3 regions of the Halalkalibacter sp. HAAS-P014 genome follow, and region 2 is predicted to be linked to each of the others. Evidence: riboswitches for the same ligand, from Rfam matches in the RefSeq annotation. Region 2 holds a riboswitch; each other region holds the start of a gene.

What was found. Region 2 has a riboswitch for thiamine pyrophosphate ahead of AC1FXZ_RS01460 (ABC transporter permease). Riboswitches for the same ligand answer to the same signal wherever they lie in the genome.
Region 1: linked by a shared signal. The riboswitch ahead of thiT (energy-coupled thiamine transporter ThiT) and the one ahead of AC1FXZ_RS01460 (ABC transporter permease) in region 2 are both predicted to bind thiamine pyrophosphate.
Region 3: linked by a shared signal. The riboswitch ahead of thiE (thiamine phosphate synthase) and the one ahead of AC1FXZ_RS01460 (ABC transporter permease) in region 2 are both predicted to bind thiamine pyrophosphate.

What each region holds. Positions count from the first base shown of each region.
Region 1 covers NZ_JBWQTV010000021.1:147,028-154,897, forward strand. Annotated here, with positions in the region: gene AC1FXZ_RS17250 (ABC-F family ATP-binding cassette domain-containing protein) at 282-2,177, shown strand; gene AC1FXZ_RS17255 (DeoR/GlpR family DNA-binding transcription regulator) at 2,332-3,087, shown strand; gene pfkB (1-phosphofructokinase) at 3,084-4,010, shown strand; gene AC1FXZ_RS17265 (PTS fructose transporter subunit IIABC) at 4,012-5,874, shown strand; TPP riboswitch at 5,980-6,079, shown strand; gene thiT (energy-coupled thiamine transporter ThiT) at 6,157-6,726, shown strand; gene AC1FXZ_RS17275 (carbon-nitrogen family hydrolase) at 6,961-7,746, shown strand.
Region 2 covers NZ_JBWQTV010000002.1:145,360-153,229, forward strand. Annotated here, with positions in the region: gene AC1FXZ_RS01445 (glycoside hydrolase domain-containing protein) at 1-129, opposite strand, end outside; gene AC1FXZ_RS01450 (EamA family transporter) at 339-1,235, shown strand; gene AC1FXZ_RS01455 (DUF6154 family protein) at 1,284-1,547, opposite strand; TPP riboswitch at 1,733-1,845, shown strand; gene AC1FXZ_RS01460 (ABC transporter permease) at 1,913-2,680, shown strand; gene AC1FXZ_RS01465 (ABC transporter substrate-binding protein) at 2,704-3,723, shown strand; gene AC1FXZ_RS01470 (ABC transporter ATP-binding protein) at 3,778-4,524, shown strand; gene tenA (thiaminase II) at 4,555-5,220, shown strand; gene AC1FXZ_RS01480 (ATP-dependent DNA ligase) at 5,392-6,126, shown strand; gene AC1FXZ_RS01485 (DUF1450 domain-containing protein) at 6,268-6,498, shown strand; gene AC1FXZ_RS01490 (pyridoxamine 5'-phosphate oxidase family protein) at 6,697-7,299, shown strand; gene AC1FXZ_RS01495 (Rrf2 family transcriptional regulator) at 7,365-7,811, opposite strand.
Region 3 covers NZ_JBWQTV010000016.1:186,588-194,457, forward strand. Annotated here, with positions in the region: gene AC1FXZ_RS13735 (MTH1187 family thiamine-binding protein) at 1-1,069, opposite strand, end outside; gene AC1FXZ_RS13740 (hypothetical protein) at 1,097-1,690, opposite strand; gene thiD (bifunctional hydroxymethylpyrimidine kinase/phosphomethylpyrimidine kinase) at 1,880-2,680, opposite strand; gene thiO (glycine oxidase ThiO) at 2,762-3,871, opposite strand; gene AC1FXZ_RS13755 (thiazole synthase) at 3,894-4,673, opposite strand; gene thiS (sulfur carrier protein ThiS) at 4,678-4,875, opposite strand; gene thiE (thiamine phosphate synthase) at 4,877-5,509, opposite strand; TPP riboswitch at 5,564-5,671, opposite strand; gene AC1FXZ_RS13770 (YqgU-like beta propeller domain-containing protein) at 5,740-6,858, opposite strand; gene aspA (aspartate ammonia-lyase) at 7,121-7,870, opposite strand, start outside.

The DNA of each region.
Region 1 (7,870 bases), on a different contig from region 2:
CGTAAGGATTGTTGCTGTTAGAAAGTTTTTACTCGTGGTGAAATGAAGTGGAAGTCACTCGACTCCTGTGGGATTTAGAGGTAGGGGCGAGACCCCGCAGGCGCAGCCAAGGAGGCTCGGCACCTCCTAGCGGGTGCGAGTGACTGGAGCGAAATGGAACGAACATGTGAATGCACGCAAGCCCAACAACAAAGTATGCGAGTCATCCTACATATGAAAGATGCAACAACGTGAGAGTTACGATAAAATAGATACATACTTCAAAAAAAGGGCGGAAAAAAATGAGCATGTTACAGGTTGAAGGATTAACAAAAACATATGGCGATAAGACATTGTTTGATAACCTTTCTTTTACAATAGGGGAAAAAGAACGTATTGGTTTAATTGGAATAAACGGTACAGGTAAGTCTACACTGCTAAAGATACTAGCTGGGATGGAATCGGCCGATAGTGGTGAGCTAACACATTCTAATGATTTTCAAATAGAGTATTTGCCACAGCAACCAGAATTAGATGATGAGTTAACCGTTATGGAACAAATTTATTTTGGCGATTCAAAAATGATGGTTGCGATGCGTGGGTATGAACAAAGTCTTTTGCTGTTTGAGAAAAACCCAGAGAGCGATGACTATCAAAAACAATTTATGAAATGGCAACAAAAAATGGATGAGTTAGATGCATGGGAAGCAAATACGATGGCGAAAACGGTTCTATCCAAGCTGGGTATTCATGACTATGGGCAAAAAATAAAGCAACTTTCAGGTGGACAAAAAAAGCGTGTGGCAATCGCGAAAGCATTGATTCAACCAGCACATTTACTTTTATTAGATGAACCGACAAACCATCTTGATCATGGAACGATTGAGTGGCTTGAGAGTTATTTATCAACTTATCATGGTTCAATCATTCTCATCACCCATGATCGGTACTTTTTAAATCGTGTGACCAATCATATGTATGAACTTGATCAAGGAAGATTATTTAAATATGTAGGAAACTATGAAATGTTCCTTGAAAAAAAAGCAGAGCGCGAGTTGCAAGAAGCTCAAAGAGATCAAAAACGTGCTAACCTTCTTCGACGTGAGTTAGCTTGGCTTAAACGAGGTGCAAAAGCGAGGACTACTAAACAAAAAGCACGCATTCAGCGCGTTGAAGATCTACAGGAAGAAGAAGGAGTTTCTAGTCGTGGTGAGTTTGACTTTGCGATCGGATCAAAGCGTTTAGGCAAGCAAGTAATTGAGCTTGAGGGCGTTACGAAGAAATTTGATGAGCGAGTCCTTATTCAATCATTGGATTATTTACTTGTTAAAGGTGAACGTTTAGGAATTGTTGGGCCAAATGGAACGGGGAAATCAACATTATTAAATATGTTAGCAGGACGAATTGAACCAGATGAAGGAACCATAACGATTGGTGAGACGGTCAAAATTGGCTATTATACGCAAGAGGATAAAGAAATTGACGGCTCGTTGCGTGTAATTGATTATATAAAAGAAATCGCTGAAGTTGTGTATACAGTTGATGGGACGGTAATTACAGCAGAGCAAATGTTAGAGCGATTCCTTTTTCCGAGGTCTATGCAATATACATATATCCGTAGATTATCTGGTGGTGAGCGAAGACGTCTTTACTTATTAAGAGTATTGATGAGCGAGCCCAATGTATTATTTCTGGATGAGCCAACGAACGATTTAGATACGGAAACATTATCCGTACTAGAAGATTATTTAGAGCAATTTCCAGGAGTCGTTATTACGGTTTCCCATGATCGTTATTTTCTAGACAGAGTCGTAGATCATTTGTTAGTGTTCGAAGGTGGAGGGACTGTATTAAGATTTCAAGGTCATTACACAGATTATCTAAAACAAAAAGAAGAAGCCGAGCAGGTTGAATCGATCAAAAAAGAGAATAAAGTGCAAGAAACTTCTAAGAAAAGCCCAAGGAAAAAGCTATCCTATAAAGATCAGCAAGAGTGGAATAACATCGAAGAGAAAATTACGAAGTTAGAAATGGATATTGAAACAGTTGATAAGGCAATTATTGATGCTGGTAGCGACTATGGTGTTATTCAAGAAAAAATGAAAGAAAAAGAATCATTAGAAAGTGAGTTAGAGAAAACAATTGAGCGTTGGACGGAGTTATCTCTATTAGTTGAAGAGATAGAAAACGAAAAGTAATGATTCACTGAAGATATCAGCATAATTAATATTGTTGTTGAAAAACGGTCACTCTAAAAGAGACCGTTTTTTTTTGTTTTTTACCGAAAATGATTTTTTATGATTGAAACTGATTGAATTTGAAGGTATACTTCCTATATAGAGGTGATAGTAATTGCTTACAATTGAACGTCACGAAATCATTCTTTCATTATTAAAAGATAGGGTTATAGTAAAGATCCAAGAAATAATAGATGAAACAGGAGCCTCTGAGTCAACGATTAGAAGAGATTTAACAGAACTTGAAAATGCGAAGAAATTAAAGCGCATTCACGGTGGCGCAACGCTACTTAAAAAAAGCCTAGATGAACCTTCTGTTGCTGAAAAAACAATCAAAAACAGTCAAGAGAAGCGAAGGATTGCAGAAAAGGCAGCTTTTATGGTCGAAGAGGGAGACTGTATCTTTCTTGATGCGGGTACAACAACTATTGAAATGATTCCGTTTTTAGAAGCGAAAAATGTAGTGGTTGTGACAAATGGGCTTAGCAATATTTCTTTACTTTTAGATTTTAATATTGAGACCCATGTTGTAGGTGGGTATGTTAAGTCTGGTACAAAAGCTATGGTTGGGAGAAATGCCATTAAAACGCTCGAATCATTTCGGTTTGATAAAGCATTCATAGGTGCAAATGGTTTAACGATCCAAGATGGTTGTACAACTCCTGATCCAGAAGAAGCGTTTATTAAAGAAAGTGCAATGAAACGTTCTCGTCATAATTTTGTTTTGGTAGATCATTCAAAATTCGGGGAAGTGGCTTTTAGCAAATTTAGTAACGCAGAAGACGCAACAATAATTACAAGCGAAAAAATCGATAATGACTATCATCGCAACTTACGAAATATAACAACTCTAGAGGTGGTTAGCTTATGATTTATACCGTAACATTGAACCCTGCTCTAGATTACTTTGTTCAAATCGACCAAATGAATCTAGGAACAGTTAATCGATCAACCTATGATTATAAAGCACCAGGAGGGAAAGGGATTAACGTTTCCAGAGTTCTAAAGAGGTTAGGGCATCAAAGTGAAGCGCTAGGCTTTATTGGTGGGTTCACAGGAATGTATGTGGAAGAGGTAATAGGGAAAGAAAACATTACTACAAACTTTATCCGTGTAAACGGTGATACACGAATTAATATTAAAGTGAAAAGCGAAGAAGAAGAGTCGGAGATCAATGGAGTATCGCCAGACATAACAAGTGAGAATGTAGCAGGGTTACGCAAACAGTTAACAGTTCTTAAAGAGGGTGACCAATTGGTACTTGCTGGAAGTGTCCCTTCCACTATACCTGCTGACATTTATGAAACATTATGTCAGGATGCTCGTGAAAGAAACGCTGAAGTATACATTGATTCTAGTGGTGCAGCGATGAAAAGGGTTGTTGAAGCAAACCCTACTTTTATTAAACCGAACCATCATGAATTAGGGGAATTATTCTCGGTGGAAATAGCAAATCCAAAAGAGGCAATTCCTTACGTACGTAAGTTAACAGCACAAGGAATAAAGCGTGTTCTTGTTTCGTTTGCAGGAGATGGAGCGATTTTAGGAACGAGGGAACAAATTCTTTTTGCGAATACACCTAAAGGGATTGTAAGGAATTCTGTAGGCGCCGGTGATTCAACCGTAGCTGGGTTTATATGTGCAAGAAACGAAAAAATGTCGTTGGCAGATAGCTTTAAATTTGCTGTAGCGACAGGTAGTGCAACTGCGTTTTCAAAAGGGTTTGCCGAACGAGAGTATATCGAATCGCTACTAAAAGAAATTGACATCACAGAATTAGAAAAGGGTGAGTAACTTGAGGATATCTGATTTATTAAAAAAAGATACAATTGTACTCAATATGAGAGCAAGCGATAAATCATCAGCTATTGATGAATTAGTAACGAAATTAGATGCCGCCAATAGATTAAATGATGCATCTGAGTTTAAGAAAGCGATAATAGCTAGAGAAGAGCAAAGCACGACAGGTCTGGGTGAAGGGATTGCGATTCCTCATGCAAAAAGCGAGGCAGTTAAAACACCAGCGATTGCTTTCGGACGTTCAGAAAATGGTTTGGATTATGAAGCGCTTGATGGCCAGCCGACCCATTTGTTCTTTATGATTGCTGCTTCAGCTGGAGCAAATGAAGAACACTTGGCAACACTTTCACGTTTATCGACTTTTTTAATGGACGAACACTTCCGTGAAGCTTTATTAAAGGCAAAGTCAGAAGAAGATATCATTGCTGCTATTGATCAGAAGGAACAAGAGCAAGCAGCAGAAATTGAAGCAGAAAAAGCTCCTGCTAAAGGTAGGTACGATATTGTAGCAGTTACAGGGTGTCCAACAGGTATTGCCCATACTTTTATGGCAGCTGATGCGTTAAAAGACGAGGCGAAAAAACAAGGCCTTACAATTAAAGTTGAGACAAATGGTTCAGGTGGAGTGAAAGATCAATTAACTCCGGAGGAAATTGAAAATGCAAAAGGGATTATAGTAGCTGCGAGTACAAAAATTGAAATGAACCGTTTTAAAGGGAAAAAAGTCCTTGAGGGACCGGTAACGGATGGGATTCGCCGTCCGAAAGAGCTTATCGAGAAAATTAATTCCGGTGACGCTCCAGTTTATAAAGGTTCAGTTTCAGGAGAAAGCAACGAAGGCGAGGAAATTAAGGAAAAAGCCGGCTTCGGTGGTGGATTTTATAAACACTTAATGAATGGTGTTTCGAATATGCTTCCGTTTGTTGTCGGTGGGGGGATCCTAATTGCTCTATCCTTCTTGATTGATCTGGAGCTAGATAATGAATTTGCTCAAATGTTAATGACGATCGGTGGAGATAATGCATTTGCTTTAATGATACCGGTGTTAGCTGCATTTATCGCCATGAGTATTGCTGATCGTCCTGGTTTTGCAGCTGGTATGGTAGGTGGTTTGATTGCCGTAACAGGTGAAGCTGGTTTCTTAGGTGGTCTAATTGCTGGTTTCTTAGCAGGGTATATCGCACTTCTTGTTAAAAAGTTATTAGCAGGTCTGCCTCAACAATTAAGTGGGATCACAACGATTTTATTCTATCCAGTATTAAATATCTTTTTAACAGGTATGATTATGCTTCTGCTTATTACTCCTCTTAGTGCTATTAACCGTGGGCTTGAAAGCTGGCTTGGGGGAATGGGTACAACAAATATGGTGCTATTAGGTATTGTTCTTGGTGGTATGATGGCCATTGATATGGGTGGCCCTATCAACAAAGCAGCCTTTACATTTGGTATTGCCATGATTGACGCTGGAAACTTTGGCCCACATGCTGCTGTTATGGCAGGAGGTATGGCACCTCCTCTTGGGATTGCGTTAGCGACAACGTTCTTTAAACGTAAATTTACAAAGCAAGAACAAGAAGCTGGTAAGACGAATTACGTTTTAGGTGCTTCCTTTATAACAGAAGGGGCCATTCCATTTGCAGCAGCCGATCCAGGACGTGTTATTCCATCGCTAATTATTGGTTCAGCTGTTGCTGGTGGTCTGACAGCTTTATTCGGAATCGGGTTACCAGCGCCACATGGTGGAATCTTTGTTATCGGGCTAGTATCTGGTAGCTGGTTCATGTATCTAATCGCTATTTTAGCAGGTGCGATTGTATCGGCTCTTATATTAGGGATTTGGAAGAAAAAGGTTGTATAGATGAAAGCGAAGAGAACAGAAATTCTGTTCTCTTCGCTTTCTTTAAGTTCTTATGTTGCTATGAAAAGTGACATTTATGTTATAATGAACTTTATGAATTAAATAACTATCCACTAGGGGTGTCAAGTGACTGAGAGAGGGGAACCCTCAACTCTAAGAACCTGATCTAGTTTATACTAGCGTAGGGAAGTGGCTGAAAAAATAACGTGCGCATTTTTGCGCGTATTTTTCCTGTCTAACTTAACCTTCTCTTGTGGATAAAATCAAAAGGGAGGTTTTTTTGTGTCTCGTGATCGATTAGTAACGATGATTGAGGTAGCGGTAATGACTGGTTTGGCAATTGTTCTAGGGCAAGTGAAATTTGGAGCACTGTGGCCAATGGGAGGATCTATCTCTCTAATAATGGTCCCTATTTTTCTAATTGCATTTAGACGTGGGTGGAAAGTAGGCGTAGTGACAGGCTTGTTAGTCGGAATACTAAACCTTTTATTAGGTGGGTATATTGTACATCCAATTCAGTTGCTGCTTGATTACCCGTTGCCGTATCTTGTATTAGGCTTAGCTAGTGTTTTTGCTTTTAAAAAGGGAACAGTGCCTAGTGCGACTACTATTGTTGTAGGACTTATTTTTGCAACGACACTTCGTTTCTTCAGTCACTTTGCTTCAGGTGTTATCTGGTTTGGAGAGTACGCGCCTGAAGGGATGAACCCAAGCTTGTATTCTTTTATCTACAACATCTCAAACTTATTACCTGAAATGATTATTACGCTAGTTGTGTTACTCGTGTTAGCGAAAAAATACCCTTCCTTCTTTTTGGCAAAACGCCAAAGAGGGGTAACGGATGCAGCGTAGTAGTTTGAATAAAAGGGCTCTTAATGAGCTCTTTTTTTCTGTGTTTTTTCAATGAAAAACTTAAGAATTAAGGATTTGTGAAAGTCGATATAAAAATTATTAAGCTTTGCGACGCTTCCGTCAAGTTGATAAAATTAATACGATGAAACATTTACGGTATAGAAAAAGGGATAGTAAGAATAAAGAAGAAGTAGAATGAATAGAAAGCAAAATGATTTTTGGGAGGAGAAATAATTGAAGATAGCTACTTACCAAATGGATATCATTCCAGGCAAACCAGCAAATAACCGGAGCAAGGTAAAAGAGTGGGCTGAAACGGTCTGTAAATCACAACAGCCAGATATTCTCGTCTTACCAGAAATGTGGACAACGGCCTATACTCTTCCGACGTTAGAGGAAATAGTCAATTCAGATAAAGCAGAAACGGAATCATTCCTTAAACAATTAGCACATGAGCATAATGTTAATCTTGTCGCTGGTTCCATAGCTGTTAAAGAAGAGGGAGGCATTTATAATCGCTCATACATCTATAACCGTAAAGGAGAAATGATCTATACATATGATAAAATCCACCTTGTCCCGATGCTAGATGAACATAATTATTTAAAAGGTGGAAGAAATTCTGTTCAGGTGTTTGAGTTAGATGGCAGAAAAATAGGAGTGATTATTTGTTATGATCTTCGTTTTCCGGAGCTTGTTCGTTCCTTGGCCTTACAAGGAGCAGAAGTTGTCTTTGTTGTGGCAGAATGGCCGACGGCAAGAGCAAGCCACTGGGAAATTCTACAACAAGCGCGTGCGATTGAGAACCAGCTTTTTATTGTAAGTGCGAATAGGGTTGGAGTATACGATGGAGTTGAGTTTGCTGGACGATCAATGGTGATTAATCCGTGGGGAGATACAGTGGAAAAGGCATCTGCAACAAACGAAGAGACGGTAACAGTTACATTAGATTTAAATGAAGCGACTCAAATTCGAAAAGATGTTCCTGTCTTTTCTAGCAGAGTTCCGGAGCTTTATTGATCTCAAGTTAGAATATAATTAATGTATGAGACATAGATCAGGTAGATTTGTGTCTCTTATTTTTTGTTGGTTATTGAATAACCTAACAAAAAATAACGCTATATATATAGAAGAAACACGTCAA
Region 2 (7,870 bases):
TTGCTCTTCTGTATCGTTTGCTGCAACGGGTTCGGAAGTGTTTGTTTGACTAAAGAAGGTTAACGTTAGAACGAATAGAAAAGAAACGACACCAAGGATGATAAGGGATACGTTTTTTCTATTACTCACTATTTCACCACCTTAGCTTTTCTCGAAACATCATACGTAGAGAGGCCACCATCGGTGAAGGAAATAGGTATATATAACGGTCACGGACGTATTCTGAGTAGGCATTTGTTAGGGAGAATTAGAATTTTGACTTAACAATTTCTAGATTCATTATCGGAGAAGAGTATAATAGAATCTAAATAGTAGCGAATGTGCAAGGAGGGAAGAAGTTGCAGAAAGCCTCGGTAGTGTTGGTTTTAATGGCTGCAATGTTATGGGGAACAACGGGAACAGCTCAAACATTTGCGCCAGAGAATGCAAATCCAGTGGTGATTGGAGCTGTAAGATTAGCGATTGGTGGCCTTGCATTGCTGTTATTTGTTGCGATTCAAGGAAAGTTACGTGTTCGAAATTGGCCAATTAGTATCACACTAACAGCTGCATTGAGCATGGCTGCATATCAACCATTGTTCTTTCAAGCGGTTTCAATAACAGGAGTCGCAGTTGGAACGGTTATTGCAATAGGTAGTGCACCGATCATAGCTGGTGTATTTGAATGGATTATCAAGCAAAGGCTACCAGAGAAAAAGTGGTGGTTTGCAACATCGGTAGCGATTGCAGGTAGTTTGCTGCTTTTTTCCAATAATAATCAAGAGGGCATGGCAGTTAGTTTTCTTGGGGTATTGCTCGCATTAGGTGCAGGGGTGTCATTTGCTATGTATACCATTGTTAGCAAACAATTACTTGAACGCCAAGCACCTGAAGCCGTTGTAGCCGTTGTATTTACATTGAGTGGATTATTATTAACGCCAATTATATTTATGTATGATGTATCATGGCTTATGCAAGCAAATGGAATGGGAGTAGCACTACACTTAGGGCTTTTTGCCACGGCAATAGCTTACTTATTCTTTGTTAAGGGTTTATCTGGAATTACAGCATCTAAAGCTGTGACACTCTCATTAGCAGAACCTTTAACAGCTGCTATGCTTGGAGTGTTTCTGGTTGGAGAGTATTTGGATTTATTATCATGGATCGGGGTTGGCTTTTTATTCTTAGGATTGGGAGTTCTTTCGTATTCCCCGAAGAAGGCTCGAATATCCAAAAGGAATAAAGAAGTTTCATAAAAAGAGGTTCTCTTTAATACTGTAATAAGCTAAAGAGGGGTCTGACCCCTAATGATAGAATTTAACTTCTTCCTGGTCATCTCTATTTTTTGTTTGGCCAATTCCTTCTTCTGCAACTTTAATACGGAATTTCTCATAAAGGTAAAGAGCGAGCATTTCAAATCGTTCTTGATCGGGCATTTCATCAACCAATTTCTTTATGTCTCGATCATCAAAGTCATGAAGGATGCCATTAATAATAATTAAAGCATCTTCCTCATCGCCAGTTAAATGATTTTTGTATAATTCATATAGGTCATCTACAAATTTCAATGTCTACACTCCATTCATTTTTTATTATATGTAGGTTGAGTTTTATATCTGGGAATTATTCTTTAAAAAATAAAAAACATATTCTTTTGTTGCTGGTACAATACCAAGAAAGATAGTGCAAAGTGACATAAATGAAATAAATATTTGGAAAGAAATCAATAATATGTTATGATTTACTAGAAAATTTAAAAAGCTTGGGGAGCTATAAGGTTGGCTGAGAGGATATCCCGTTTGAAGATATCGACCCTTTAAACCTGATCTGGGTAATTCCAGCGGAGGGATGTCGAACAGTTGTATTTGAGCTATGTACATATGTCTGCGTGCCCTCGGGTGTGCAGACTTTTTTATTTTAAAAGGGGGTATTCATGAGTAAAGTGAAAAGTATCGCTTCAGCAGTTCCAGCAATAATCGCAATTGCGCTGTTTTTATTAATTTGGGAGTTGTCGGTAATAATTTGGAAGATTGAAAGCTATATTCTACCAGCACCTAGTAGAATTATAGAAACATTTTTTGGAACATTTAGTCTTCTCCCTGAACATATTTGGATAACAACAATAGAGGCAGTAGTTGGATTTGGATTAGGTATTGTCATTGCTTTAGCATTGGCCTTTATTTTAGATTTATCTTCAACTCTTCGGAAAAGTATCTATCCAATTCTTTTGTTCTCACAAACGATTCCGATTGTAGCTATCGCCCCACTTCTTGTGATTTGGTTTGGTTATGGACTACTACCAAAAGTGTTAGTTGTTGCATTGGTAACGTTTTTTCCAGTAGTTGTAAGTACGATTGAAGGATTACAGTCGAGTGACCGTGATATGATTCGCCTTGCACGCTCAATGGGGAGTTCTCATTGGCAAGTGTTTCGTATTATTCGTTTTCCACATGCACTACCATATCTATTCACAGGATTGCGAATTGGAGCTACTTACAGTGTCTTAGCCGCAGTTATTTCAGAATGGGTTGGGGCAAGTAAAGGACTAGGTATTTATCTAGTCCGGGCCCAGAACTCTTTTGCCACCGATCAAGTTTTTGTGGCCATTGCGATCATTTCAATGCTAAGTTGTTTGTTATTTTTAATCATCGTTGCACTTAGCAGAATCGCAATGCCTTGGAAATTTAAAAATTCAAAATAAAAAGGACAGGAGAATGAGAAATCATGTTAAAGAAAATAAGTTTTTTTAGTGGGTTATTGTTAGTTATCGCTGCTATGGTTGCTTGCAATCAAACAGACACAGGAGAGAAAGAACAAGGTCAAGCAACTGAATCTGAAACAAATGAAGGATTACTTGATGCAACACTTGTTTTAGACTGGGTGCCAAATACAAACCATACAGGAATTTATGTGGCACAAGCTAATGAGTATTTTGAAGAGGAAGGGTTAAACGTCGAGATAATCGAACCGGCACTTGAAGGAGCTGACCAAATCGTAGCTGCTGGCCAAGCTGATTTCGGAATTAGTTCTCAGCAGGATGTAACGATGGCGCGTGCGTTAGATATTCCAGTTGTCTCACTAGCAACAATTATTCAAGAGCATACATCTGGTTTTGCTTCTCCAAAGGAAAAAGACATCACTTCTCCTCAAGACTTTGAAGGGAAAACTTATGGAGGCTGGGGGTCGCCACTTGAGGATATGATTATTGCTCACGTAATGAAAGAATTTGATGCCGATCCTGAAACGGTTGAAAATGTAACAGTAGGTACAGCAGACTTTTTCACCAATACATCTAGAGAAATCGATTTTCAATGGATCTTTTACGGATGGACAGGAATAGAGGCAGAGGTTCGTGATGAAGACATCAATATGATTTATTTGACAGATATTGATCCAGTATTTAACAATTACTCTCCTGTTATTATCACGAATGAAGAAGTGGTTAATAATCAACCTGAGCTTGCCGAGAAATTTATGAAAGCTGTTAGTAAAGGTTATGAATTTGCTATTGAAAACCCTGAGGAAGCAGCTACTATTTTAATTGATATAACACCCGAAACAGATGAAGAATTAATTCGTGCATCACAAGAATGGTTAAGTCCCAGATATCAAGGAACTGCAGAAAAATGGGGAGAACAAAGTGACGAAGTTTGGAACTCTTTTTCAGAGTGGATGCTGGAAAATAAATTGATTGAAAAAGAGGTAAAAAGTGAAGAAGCGATGACAAACCAGTTCTTGCCGTAACATAGTTCTATAAGCTGAACAGAGAAAAAATGGAACGATTTTAAAGGAGATTTTATGTATGTAAAAATTGATAATGTTCACCATTCATTCGGTAGTAGGAAAGAGCGAGTTAAGGTCATTGATGGAATGAATATCACGGTAAAAAAAGGTGAATTTGTCACGCTAATCGGACCAAGTGGTTGTGGGAAAAGTACGTTATTTAATCTCATTGCTGGACTCGAAATACCGGATGAAGGAGACATTAGAATAGATCAACAGGATATGAAGGGGCAACGAGGGCATATAAGTTACATGATGCAAAAGGATTTGTTGTTTCCATGGAAGACTGTTTTAGAAAATGTCCTGTTAGGGGCAACGATTACGAAGCAAGACCTAAAGCAAGTGAAAAAAGAGGCGTTAGAATTACTTCCTTTGTTTGGGTTAGACGGTTATGAAGATTATTACCCACATGTATTGTCAGGGGGCATGAAGCAAAGAGCTGCTTTATTACGCACATTTTTGCATAAAAAAGATTTGTTACTACTTGATGAGCCTTTCGGTGCCCTCGATGCGCTCACACGGGAAAAAATGCATGAATGGTTACTAAACATTTGGAGTCAAATGAACAGATCCGTTTTATTTATTACTCACAGCATTGATGAAGCCATCTTCTTATCAGACCGTATTTATGTACTCTCACCACGTCCAACGAGAGTGAGTCATGAATTTAAAGTTATGCTCCCACGCCCGAGGGTAAAAGAGGTAACGGTGTCAACTGAATATCTAAAATTAAAAGAGCAGTTAATGAAAGCTTTATATTAATTTAATTACAATCTGAAAGGATGATAGTATATGAAATTCTCACAACATTTAAGAAAACAGGTAGACGCAATTTGGAATGCAAGTTTTGAACATCCATTTGTAACAGGTGTGGCAGATGGATCACTCCCAATAGAAAGTTTTACCTATTATGTAAAACAAGATTCTTATTATCTATCTAAATTTGCTCAAGTTCAGTCAATTGGTGCTGCAAAGGCAAATGACTTTTACACAACAAGCCGAATGGCCTTTCATGCAAAGTCTTCTTATGATGCAGAGCATATGTTGCACGAAGGCTTTGCAAAAGAACTAGGATTGTCAAAGGATGGTGTCATAAAAGTTGATGATCCTGCGCCGACAGCAGTAGCCTATACGAATCATTTATTTTCTGCAGCTTATAAAGGATCATTAGGTGAAACAATCGCAGCCCTTCTTCCTTGTTACTGGTTGTATTGGGAAATTGGTGAAAAGTATAAAGATTCCACTCCGGGTGTGCCGATCTATCAAAAATGGATTGATACATATGGAGATGAGTGGTTCGGAAACTTAGTACAAGAGCAAATTGATCGTCTTGATGCTTGGGCAGAAAAGGCGTCAGAAGAAGAGAAACAGCGTATGGAGTCCATTTTTATTACGAGTAGCAAGTATGAATATATGTTCTGGGAAATGGCTTATACATTAGAAAAGTGGCCTGTTTAACAAATTCTATCTAGCAAGAACTCCCCCCGATAACTTGGTGTAAATACCAATTTATTCGGGGGTTTTCTTTGAGGAAAATAGAGTAACGATTTTTTCCACACTAGCATTTCCAATGGACTACTAATGAACTTACCTCATAATTTAAGTACTATTAAACATGAGGTGGTGTAAATGTTTATTTCTCCTATGCTCTTACAAGAGGTGGAATCTCCTCCAGCAGATTACGCAAACGTCATAACAGAGCTTAAGTTAGATGGAATAAGAGTCGTGTACAGCAATATAGATGGCAACCCTAAATTATACACTAGAAATATGAACGATATAACAAACTTGTTTCCGGAGATTTTATCGGTTGATTTGCCAAAGGGAATTGTCCTCGATGGAGAAATTATTTCAGTTGACGATGAGAGCAGACCGGATTTTACTCGACTAATGGAAAGGGTTTCCTCTGGAAGAGTTATTCCGACTATACAGGTTCAATATGTAGCGTTTGACATTATGTATTATGCAGCGAGGAATGTCACAAAACAACCTTTACTAAAGAGAAAAGAACTGTTAAATAAAGTGATACCGACCGATACCATTTCGGTGGTTACGTCTCAATGGGTTGAAGGCAATTCCCAAACATATTTTGAAGTCGTAAAAGAATATGATCTTGAAGGAATCGTTGTTAAGAACCCACAGTCAACATACCAAATTGGTGAAAGGTCCGATGGTTGGGTGAAAATCATTAATTATCATTATAGCAACTTACAGCGTACGGACCTGAAAGTATACTCTGGAGTAATGCTTTATGATTATGAAAAAAATCAATTAAAAAAGAAATGGAAGTCATATAGAAATAGACGAAAACTTTACGAAACATACCGTCAGTTTCTCAAACATCAGTTACCCGAGATAAATTAATGAGCGACTCCACATAAAAAAGGAGTCGTTATTTTTTGATTAATTATCTGACTTTTTAGACTATACAACAACATAAAAATTTGGTATGATAAAGTTACTTTAAATGATTATGATTATCATTCTTTGTGAGGGGTATGTAAAATGAAGAAAGTTTATTTTTGCAAAGAGAATGAATTTATAACGAAAAAAGCATATAAAGCTCTTAAAGACTCGTATCCGAAGTTAAATATTAAGAGAAAAGGCTGTCTAGGGAAGTGTAAAACGTGCAAAAAATGTCCATTCTCGATCATAGATGGCAAGGTCATGAAATGTGAAACAGGAGAAGAACTTTACCTTAAAGTAAATAAAAGAATACTTAAAGAGTCTGTATAGTTTAAGAGGGAACTGTAAATCAAAATGGGGTTTACAGCTCCCTTTCTTTTGTAGAAGCATACTTATATTAAGGCAGCGCTTCTACAAAATTAAATGTAAGATAATCTAACAAACAACCTTATTTTGTGTGAATTTTCAGTTAAAATGGTAGAGAAAAACGTTTTACCTAAACTGCTAGTGCAAAGGGGTTGTAACAATTTGTCTACAAAATCAGGAGAGAAAGTGTTACAAGAGAAGTACAATACACAAAATCGTGCGACGGCGTTTTATAAAAATCAAATGCTTACTTATTTAAATTATGATATGCAAAAGTTCATACAGAAGCAAGAAATGATGTTTATATCAACTTCAGATAAGGAAGGTAATTGTGATTCTTCTTTTCGAGCAGGAGAGCCAGGATTCATAAGAGTACTAAACGATAGAAAAATGATCTATCCAGAGTATCGAGGGAATGGTGTGATGGCAAACATGGGTAATATCATGGAAAATCCGAATATAGGGCTTATGTTTGTTGATTTTTTTGAAAGCCGAATTGGACTTCACGTCAATGGTACTGCTTATATATGTGAAAATAAAGAATTAGATATGTTAAAGCTGACAAAAGAAATGAAACGTGAAATACAACAGACAGAAGGTTCAAAAGCTGAAAGGTGGGTTGTCATCGAAGTAAAGGAGGCTTTTATTCATTGCTCTAAACATATACCAGCGTTACAGAAGGTTGAAGAATCGAATGCTGAGATACGTAAAAAAGGAGCAGGTGATTTCTTTAACGTTAAACAAAGTAAAAAGGAAGTTCAATAAAGGGATAAAATGAAGCCTGACTGGCAGTTCAAAGTCAGGCTTCATTTTTAAAATTAAGACTATATTTAGGCATTTTGTTCATGAAAACTAAAGATTTCATGAAGGTCATTACTGTTTGAAACTACATCCGCTAATGTATACTCATCTAGCACGCTTAAATAAGCTTGAAGCGCCTTATTTAAAGCAAACTTTAATTTACAGGCAGAACTAATAATACATTTATTATTGTCACGATCAAAACATTCAACAATTTGCATATTCTCTGTATTTCTTACAACCTCTCCAAGGTTAATATCCTCAGGAGGCATCGCGAGTTTAATCCCACCATTCTTCCCTCTAACTGTTTGAATTAACCCCAATTGACCAAGATCATATACAACTTTGCTCATATGGTTATTCGAGATATTGTATATTTTGGAGATGTCTTTAATTTTAGATAGACCAAGCCCCTGTCTTGTAGCTAAGTAGATAAGAGTACGAAGAGTATAATCAGTATAGTTAGTTAAATGCATTACCATTCACTCCCATGAAACACATTTAGATTTTGAAAAAGAATTAAGTACAATATAAC
Region 3 (7,870 bases), on a different contig from region 2:
CTACTTTTTCAAGTTGTGTTTGAACTGTCTTTACTTTGCCTTCCATTGTGGATACTTTATCACGTCGATCATCAATGCGAATGTTCGTTGTAACTCGTTTTAGACCATGCTTAAACGGTACTTCGTGAATCGCTTGAATCACTTCAAATAATACAGGTAGCTCTCCCTCAATAATTGTGCTCATCGGTGTCAATTGATACTTTATTTTTTCTTCATAAGAGCTTAGCACTTCTTGTATTTCTGCTACGTATTTGCTAACGCTCGGGGACTCTGTCCCAACTGGAACTACAGTTACATCAACAATTGCCAATTTCTTTTCCTCCTTCTTTATAGTTGGACGCTTAACAATTAGTCTTTCTGGGAATTCTTTTCTGGCTAGCTTTCGAAACGATTCAATCGAAGCCACCATATGTGATCGTTCTGGTTCATTAGTCGTAATATGTCTTTGCAGCCAATACGAGATCGATAAAATCAGCTTTTTTAAGAATGAAAACCTTTTATGCCCCATTAGTTTTTGAGTAATTGGAATTAAAAGTAAACTGCTATACGATGCAACCTCCAAAGACCATAGAAACATCTTTGAAAATAAAAATAAACCACATGTTAGTACGATAACAGATAGAAAGTAAATCACCACTATATTCGTGGAACAATAACGATTGGTAATACTAGCTTTCTGAATTTGAGCTAAACGAGCTCGACTTATTAAACCATTATCGCTAAAAACCTTATGTTCAGCCCCGTGATATTTCCGAAGTTGTCTCGGAAAAAAGAAGTGAGTTCCAAACATATAATAAAACAGAAAGAAATAAGGAAGGCCAGCCCAAACAGTAGGTTGCCAAATCACTATGAACTTCGGAATAAAGATTAAGCTGATATAGATAACCGTTAATATTGTAAACCATATTGGCATGGAAAAGGTAATTTGTTTTATCATCGTTGTTAACGTTGAAGCATTGATTGGTTTCACCCAACTTCTCAGACGACCTTCATTATGAAATGCACATGAAACATGTTGTTTCCCTATAAAAAATATCCCGTTCTGATAGGAGAGTCCTCTAATTTTCATGTACACACTCCTTTTCTCACTTTTATACTACTCTGCTTCAAACGTAGCAACCCAGTAAGGAACATTGGCTGCATTGATAAAAGTCGGTTGCACAAATAATGCATCCTCCTTCTCAAGTGGTGTGTGATCTGTCCACGTATGAAGAAGAGATACAATAACATCGTCTTTGACAAGATTTTCTCCTGCTAAATTCACGTGAAAACGGCCTAGATTTCCGTAACTTTCATGTTCAACAAATTTGTTAGAAAAAGGGAAGATAATACCGTTATCGACTAATGTTCCTTGAGATTCCTCAATCGTACGATCTGCATAATACAGTTCAAGCAATCCTTCTTCAACCACAAAATCTATCCTAGGTTTATTGGTCTCCTGATCGAGAACAGTCACGCCAATGTAATCTTCTCCATACAAACCTTCTTGTGGCATAATTGTCCAATCCCAATAAGCAGTAACCTTTAATCCAGTTGTTGTTTCCTCTATATTAACCTGAAATTCTATTACATCTTGGAGCTCTTCATTCGTAATCGTTTCCGAGTGTTCTAAAAAGTAGTAACCTCCGAAAAGCATTAAGACTACTAGTATAGCTGGTAGAATTAAAACTGGCTTATTTCCACGAAACATTTTGTACCTTCTTCCTTTTTCATATTATGTATTGTTTAAATCATCAAGACCCTTTGTTCATTATACAAGACACTAAGCCATCAGGAAAGAAACGAATCCTTTCATCTTTAACATTCAATGTTATAATTCATTTTCTCCTTATAAATCTAAGAAGAAGCCAACAGGAATAAACCGGCTGGCTTCTAAGCTTTATTGTATTTTTCTAAATGCAGCATGGTTAGTAGGTCCAATTCCTTGACCAATTGGCAGAGAATTAGAAATTGCCACTGTAATAAACGCTTTTGCTGTTTCTGCCGCTTGTTTTATCGATACGCCTTTAGCTAGTTCAGCTCCAATGGCCGCTGCAAATGTACATCCTGTTCCATGAGTATGCCGAGTATTAATCCGATCACTTTTAAGTTCATGAATTGCTTCACCATCATACAATAAATCAACTGCTGGTCCATCTAGTAGATGACCACCTTTTAGCACAACATATTTTGGGCCTAGTTTATGAAGATCAATTACGGCTTGTTCCATCTCTTCAATTGTTCTCATTTCTCGTCTTCCAAGAATCTTAGCAGCCTCAGGTAGGTTTGGAGTTATAACAGTTGCAATTGGCAAAAGCTCTTGAGTTAGTGCTCTGACAGCCTCCTCCTGAAGAAGAGAAGCTCCACCCTTTGCGATCATGACTGGGTCAACTACAATATTTTCGACTTCATATTTCTTTAACATTTTAGCAACAAGTGTAATAATCTCACCTGAAAACAACATACCCGTCTTTACTGCATCAGCACCTATATCTGACAAAACAGCATCAAGTTGAGCCTCAATCGCTTCCAACGACTGAGGAAATACACCATGTACACCAAGAGTATTTTGTGCCGTTAATGCCGTGATAACGCTCATTCCAAATGTGTCTAGTTCTTGAAACGTCTTTAAGTCAGCTTGGATACCAGCACCACCACCACTATCTGAGCCAGCAATTGTTAATGTTTTTGCTATTGACACTTATTATCATCCTTTCAAATAGCTTCATGTACCATACAGAATCCTCTATGAAACTCACTCACAACTACTTCCCTTGGCGCACTAAGTAAAGCGTTCCGGTTTAAAGGAAGCTAGTGGTGCATAGTACTGTTTTTCATCTAGCAAGTCAGCTACAGCCACTGCTGTTATCGGACTTAATAAAATACCATTTCGGTAATGGCCTGTAGCAAAAACGACTTGTGGAGCTTCGTCTAATTTTCCTATTAACGGGAAGCCATCCTGTGTCGCGGGTCTTAATCCTGCCCATGTATGAAAAGGCTTTTCTTGCTCTAAAAATGGAAATACATGTTTATTCCAGTTTGTTAATCGGGCTATCCCCTTATCAGTTACATCTGTACGAAATCCTGCAATATCTTCAGATGCTCCATTAACTAGCGTTCCATTTGCCTTTGGAACAAGGTACCCTTGACTTGTATAAACAATATGTTTGATACAATCAACCTCTACGTCATACGCACAAATTTGACCTCTAATAGGGTATATCGGAATTCTCAAACCGAACGTTTCTTCTAGTTCACTAGACCATGCACCTGAACAAACAATTAACCGGTCACCCGTATATTCACGCTCATCCTTAGACCGTAATGTTACTGATTGTTTATAATCCACTACTTCTACATGTTCAAGGTTTTCATAAATTTGGACTCCATTTAAACGACAGCCTATCTCTAGTGCCTTAACATAGTCAGGAGCAAACACATGACTTTCTTCAGGGTAATACATAGCTGCCTTGACATCTTTTGCTAGCTTCGGTTCCATTTTCCACAATCGTTCATCTGAAATCAGTTCTGCTTCTGCTCCCCACTCACGTTGCCATGACTGCCTTGTTTCGAGTGCCAAAACATCAGCATCATGGTAGACTGCATGAATACTTCCACTCTCTGAAAATTCAAAGTCCATTTTCGAGATGTTTTTAACTTCTTGCTGCCACCCTTTATACATACGTAAACTATCCAAACAGAACCGAAAGAAATCATCTGGGTCTTCGCCAATCTCAGAATAAGGAGCAAGCATCCCTGCTGCTGCTCCAGATGCTTGTCCACCACACGTTGTTTTTTCTAACACAGTAACATCATAATTTCTTCTACTAAGTTCAAACGCAGTTGCTAGCCCAACGACACCTCCACCTAGTATAATTACTCGCTCTTGCATTAATACTCCCCCAATTTACTTACTATTTTGAAACAAGTGTCGTTAAGCCACTACTAGCTGTAGCATATTTCTTTTTTGGAATTCGACCAGCTTCATAGGAAAGTCTCCCAGCCTCAATTGCATACTTCATCGCCTTTGCCATATTCACCGGGTCCTTTGCCTTAGCTACAGGTGTGTTCATTAAAACTCCATCTGCCCCCAACTCCATTGCTTGTGCTACATCCATGGCTGACCCGAGTCCAGCGTCAACAATAATTGGTACATTAGCTTGCTCAATGATTAATTCAAGATTATACGGGTTTAAAATACCTAAGCCAGTTCCAATAGGTGCTCCCCCAGGCATAACAGCTGCCGCGCCAGCTTCTTCTAACCTCTTACAAAGAACGGGATCATCCGATGTATACGGTAAGACAACAAATCCTTCCTTTGCAAGAACCTCCGTTGCTTTAAGGGTTTCAATAGGATCTGGTAAAAGTGTTTTTTCATCTACACTAATTTCCACTTTTATCCAATCACTTAGACCAGATGCTTTAGCAAGCCTTGCAATTCGAATTGCTTCTTCAGCCGTTTTTGCACCTGATGTATTCGGTAAATACGTAAATGACATTCCTTCTAAATGTTGCAGTATTGCGTCCTCATTCGGCGCATCTAGATTTACTCTCCGAATGGCAAATGTAAGTACCTCAGCTTCCGATGCTTTAATAGCTTCGTTTTGGACAAAGGGATTTGGATACCTACCTGTTCCTAGGAAAAACCTAGAGGATAATTCCTTACCTGCAATTGTAAGCTTATTTTTTTTCATCCGATCATCCCCCTCCGACAAATTGAACTAATTCAATTTTCATTCCTTCTATTATTTTAGTATCTGACCATTCCCCTTGCTCAACTATCATTCCATCTACTTCTGTCACGACAAGATGTGGTTCAAGATTGAAATAAGTCACAACTTCTTCAAGTGTAGAAACTTCTAGATTATGTTCTTCTCCATTAATAATCAAACGCACCTTATTCACTCTCCCTTTCAGCTAATTTTTTGATAAAACTCTCACAAACCCCTTTAATATCCTTAGCTCCTACTATCTCAGAGATCATACAAATTCGAGTTGCTCCAGCATCAAGCACTTGATCAACATTATGCAGTTTGATTCCACCAATAGCTACAAATGGAATCTTGATTTCGGAAACAACTTGTTTAATATAATTTGTTGTTACTGGATCTACAACATCTACTTTACTATTTGTATGAAAAATTGGCCCTACTCCAATATAGTCAGCACCTCCAACTTCAGCCTCACGTGCTTCCTCAATACGATGAGTCGATATTCCAATAATTTTATCAGGCCCCATTATCTTCCTAGCATCAGAAAGAGGTAAATCATCTTGTCCAAGATGAATTCCGTCTGCATTAACAGCAAGGGCTACATCGATATGATCATTAACAATGAATAAAACATCATGTTTACTTGTAAGTTCACGCAACGCTCTAGCTTTTCTTAAAACATCTCGTTTACTGCTGTTCTTATCACGCAGTTGAATAATGTCCACACCACCAAGAATCGCTTCTTCCATTACTTCAGTTAAGTCACGGCCTTGATGAAATTCTTCTCCGGTTATCGCATATAGCTTAAACTCTCTCATAGGTCTCCCACCTTCTATCTGTAATACAAAAAAGTCGCACCCCGAACATACGGAATACGACTAATACGACTTCCCTACGCTGGCATGATCCAGATCAGGTATGAGGGTAAAAGGCAACACCTTCTTCTCAGTCCATCGTTATGGACACCCCTAGTCTTTAAAATACAGAACTTATTACTATTTATTATGACAGACTACTGTAAAAAAGCAAGAGGGGAAGTATTTCCCAACTAACCGTTCCAAATGGGAACCACCACTTGTTCTGATAAATCATAAGCATTTTCATAACGTTCACCTAGTAAAAGAAAAGAACCTCCTGGAGATATTGAAAGTGGAACATGTTTTTCTAATGTAGTTATCTTTTCTTCAGAATCAGCATCCACATTATAAGCAATTAACTCAAAGCCATCTTCATAGCTAAAGAAATCACTACTATATTTGGGCCGTAAATAATAAAAAATTCCATTCCAATCGTCATAAGTATAAAAAGGTATCCACCATTGTTCAGAGTATGTGTTCAAAATAGGGACCTCAATAGAACGGAAAGCTTCTTGCTCTTGATAAAAAGTGTATTGGGATGCTAAATCGTAAACTGAGTCAACCGTTACAGAAAGCGACACTCCATCGGGGAAGCTCATAAAAGCAATTACAGCTTCTTCCCATTTATTTATCTCTCCATTTTCGACATTCACTTCATATAATGGCGCTTGATAGCCAGGTTCAAATTCATCCCATTTTAAGTAACCGACATTTGTAGGCGATATCCATTGAACATAAGACTGTTCAAGATTTACTTGTGATATTTCATTATTTGTTACATTCCCCACATAAGTTTCGTATTCCCAATTAGGTAAAAAAGCTACCATAACGTACGTCTCAACCTTATAAGGATTCCAGTAGATACTATACTCTTCCCCATATCCCATTATGGTCTGTTTTATCTCACCATTCTGATCCAATAGTAATAGTCTTGCTTCATTATCTGACGTAATGTGTTGAATGGCAAAAACCGTATGATCAGCGTTAGCGATGATATCTACAATCCAACCTTCCGTATCAAAAAAAAGTGAAGACTCCCCTGAATAAAGGTCATGTTTATAAATTGCAGACACGTCATCCTGTTCTTGCAAATATAAAATTGTCTCACCGTCATACCAACTCATGACTTCTGTAACACGAGTATTTGTTTGAATTGGAATAATTTGAGAACCTGTGAAAAAAGAGAACGGTATATCACGCTTTTTGGGAAGTTCCATCAAACTTTTCGGTAACGGCTGACCTACTAATGAAGATTGAGTACACGCTGAAACTATAAGAAGTATAATTAAACTAAAAAATAGCCGTTTCATCAATTCCCTCTACCCTCCTTCATACACATGATTGTCTTTAGATACTATATAGACGATTGAAGCCTTTTAAACGTTTCAACAAATAGTAATTTTCAAAAAAAGGGCAACTCAACTGTATTAGCTTCTAAATTATTACTTTATAGCGCAGAGAAAAATAAACGGTTGCACTACAATTTCATAGAAGCTAAACGTTTGAGTCACCCTTTTTCTTGTGGAGACGCTACACAGAACTAGAAATAAGTTCCTATATGGCTCTCACTTTTTAACTGTCTCCCTGCATAAATCTAGCACCAGCAATTCCTGGATTCGTCATTTCTTTCGGATCAAGAATTTCATTTAATTCTTCTTCAGAAAGGATCCCTTTTTCCAAACAAATTTCTCGAACTGGGCGATCCGACTGGATGGCTTCCTTTGCTACTCTTGAAGCAACTTCATAACCTACATGTGGGTTAATGGCTGTAACAATCCCTACACTTCTTTCAACCATCTCGCGACACCCTTCAATATTAGCCGTTATTCCATCTATTGCAAACTCCCTAAAAACACGAATACCATTTTGCAAAATTGACAATGATTGCAATAAATTAAAAACTAATACTGGTTCCATTACATTCAGCTCTAATTGCCCCGCTTCAGAAGCAAGACTTATTGTGTGATCATTCCCTATGACTTGAAAAGAGATTTGATTCACAACTTCACACATTACCGGATTTACCTTTCCAGGCATAATAGATGATCCTGGCTGCCTTGCAGGTAGGTTAATTTCGTTTAAACCTGTTCGTGGCCCTGAACTCATTAATCGCAGATCATTAGACATTTTTGATAAGTTAATGGCCATTATTTTTAATGCGCTTGAAACTTCAGTATAAGCATCTGTATTTTGGGTGGCATCCACAAGGTTTTCCGCTGTTTCAAATGGATAACCAGTAATATCGCTTAAATACCCAGCTATTTTTTCAATATATTCAGGTTTTGCATTTAGTCCTGTCCCAACTGCCGTCGCTCCCATATT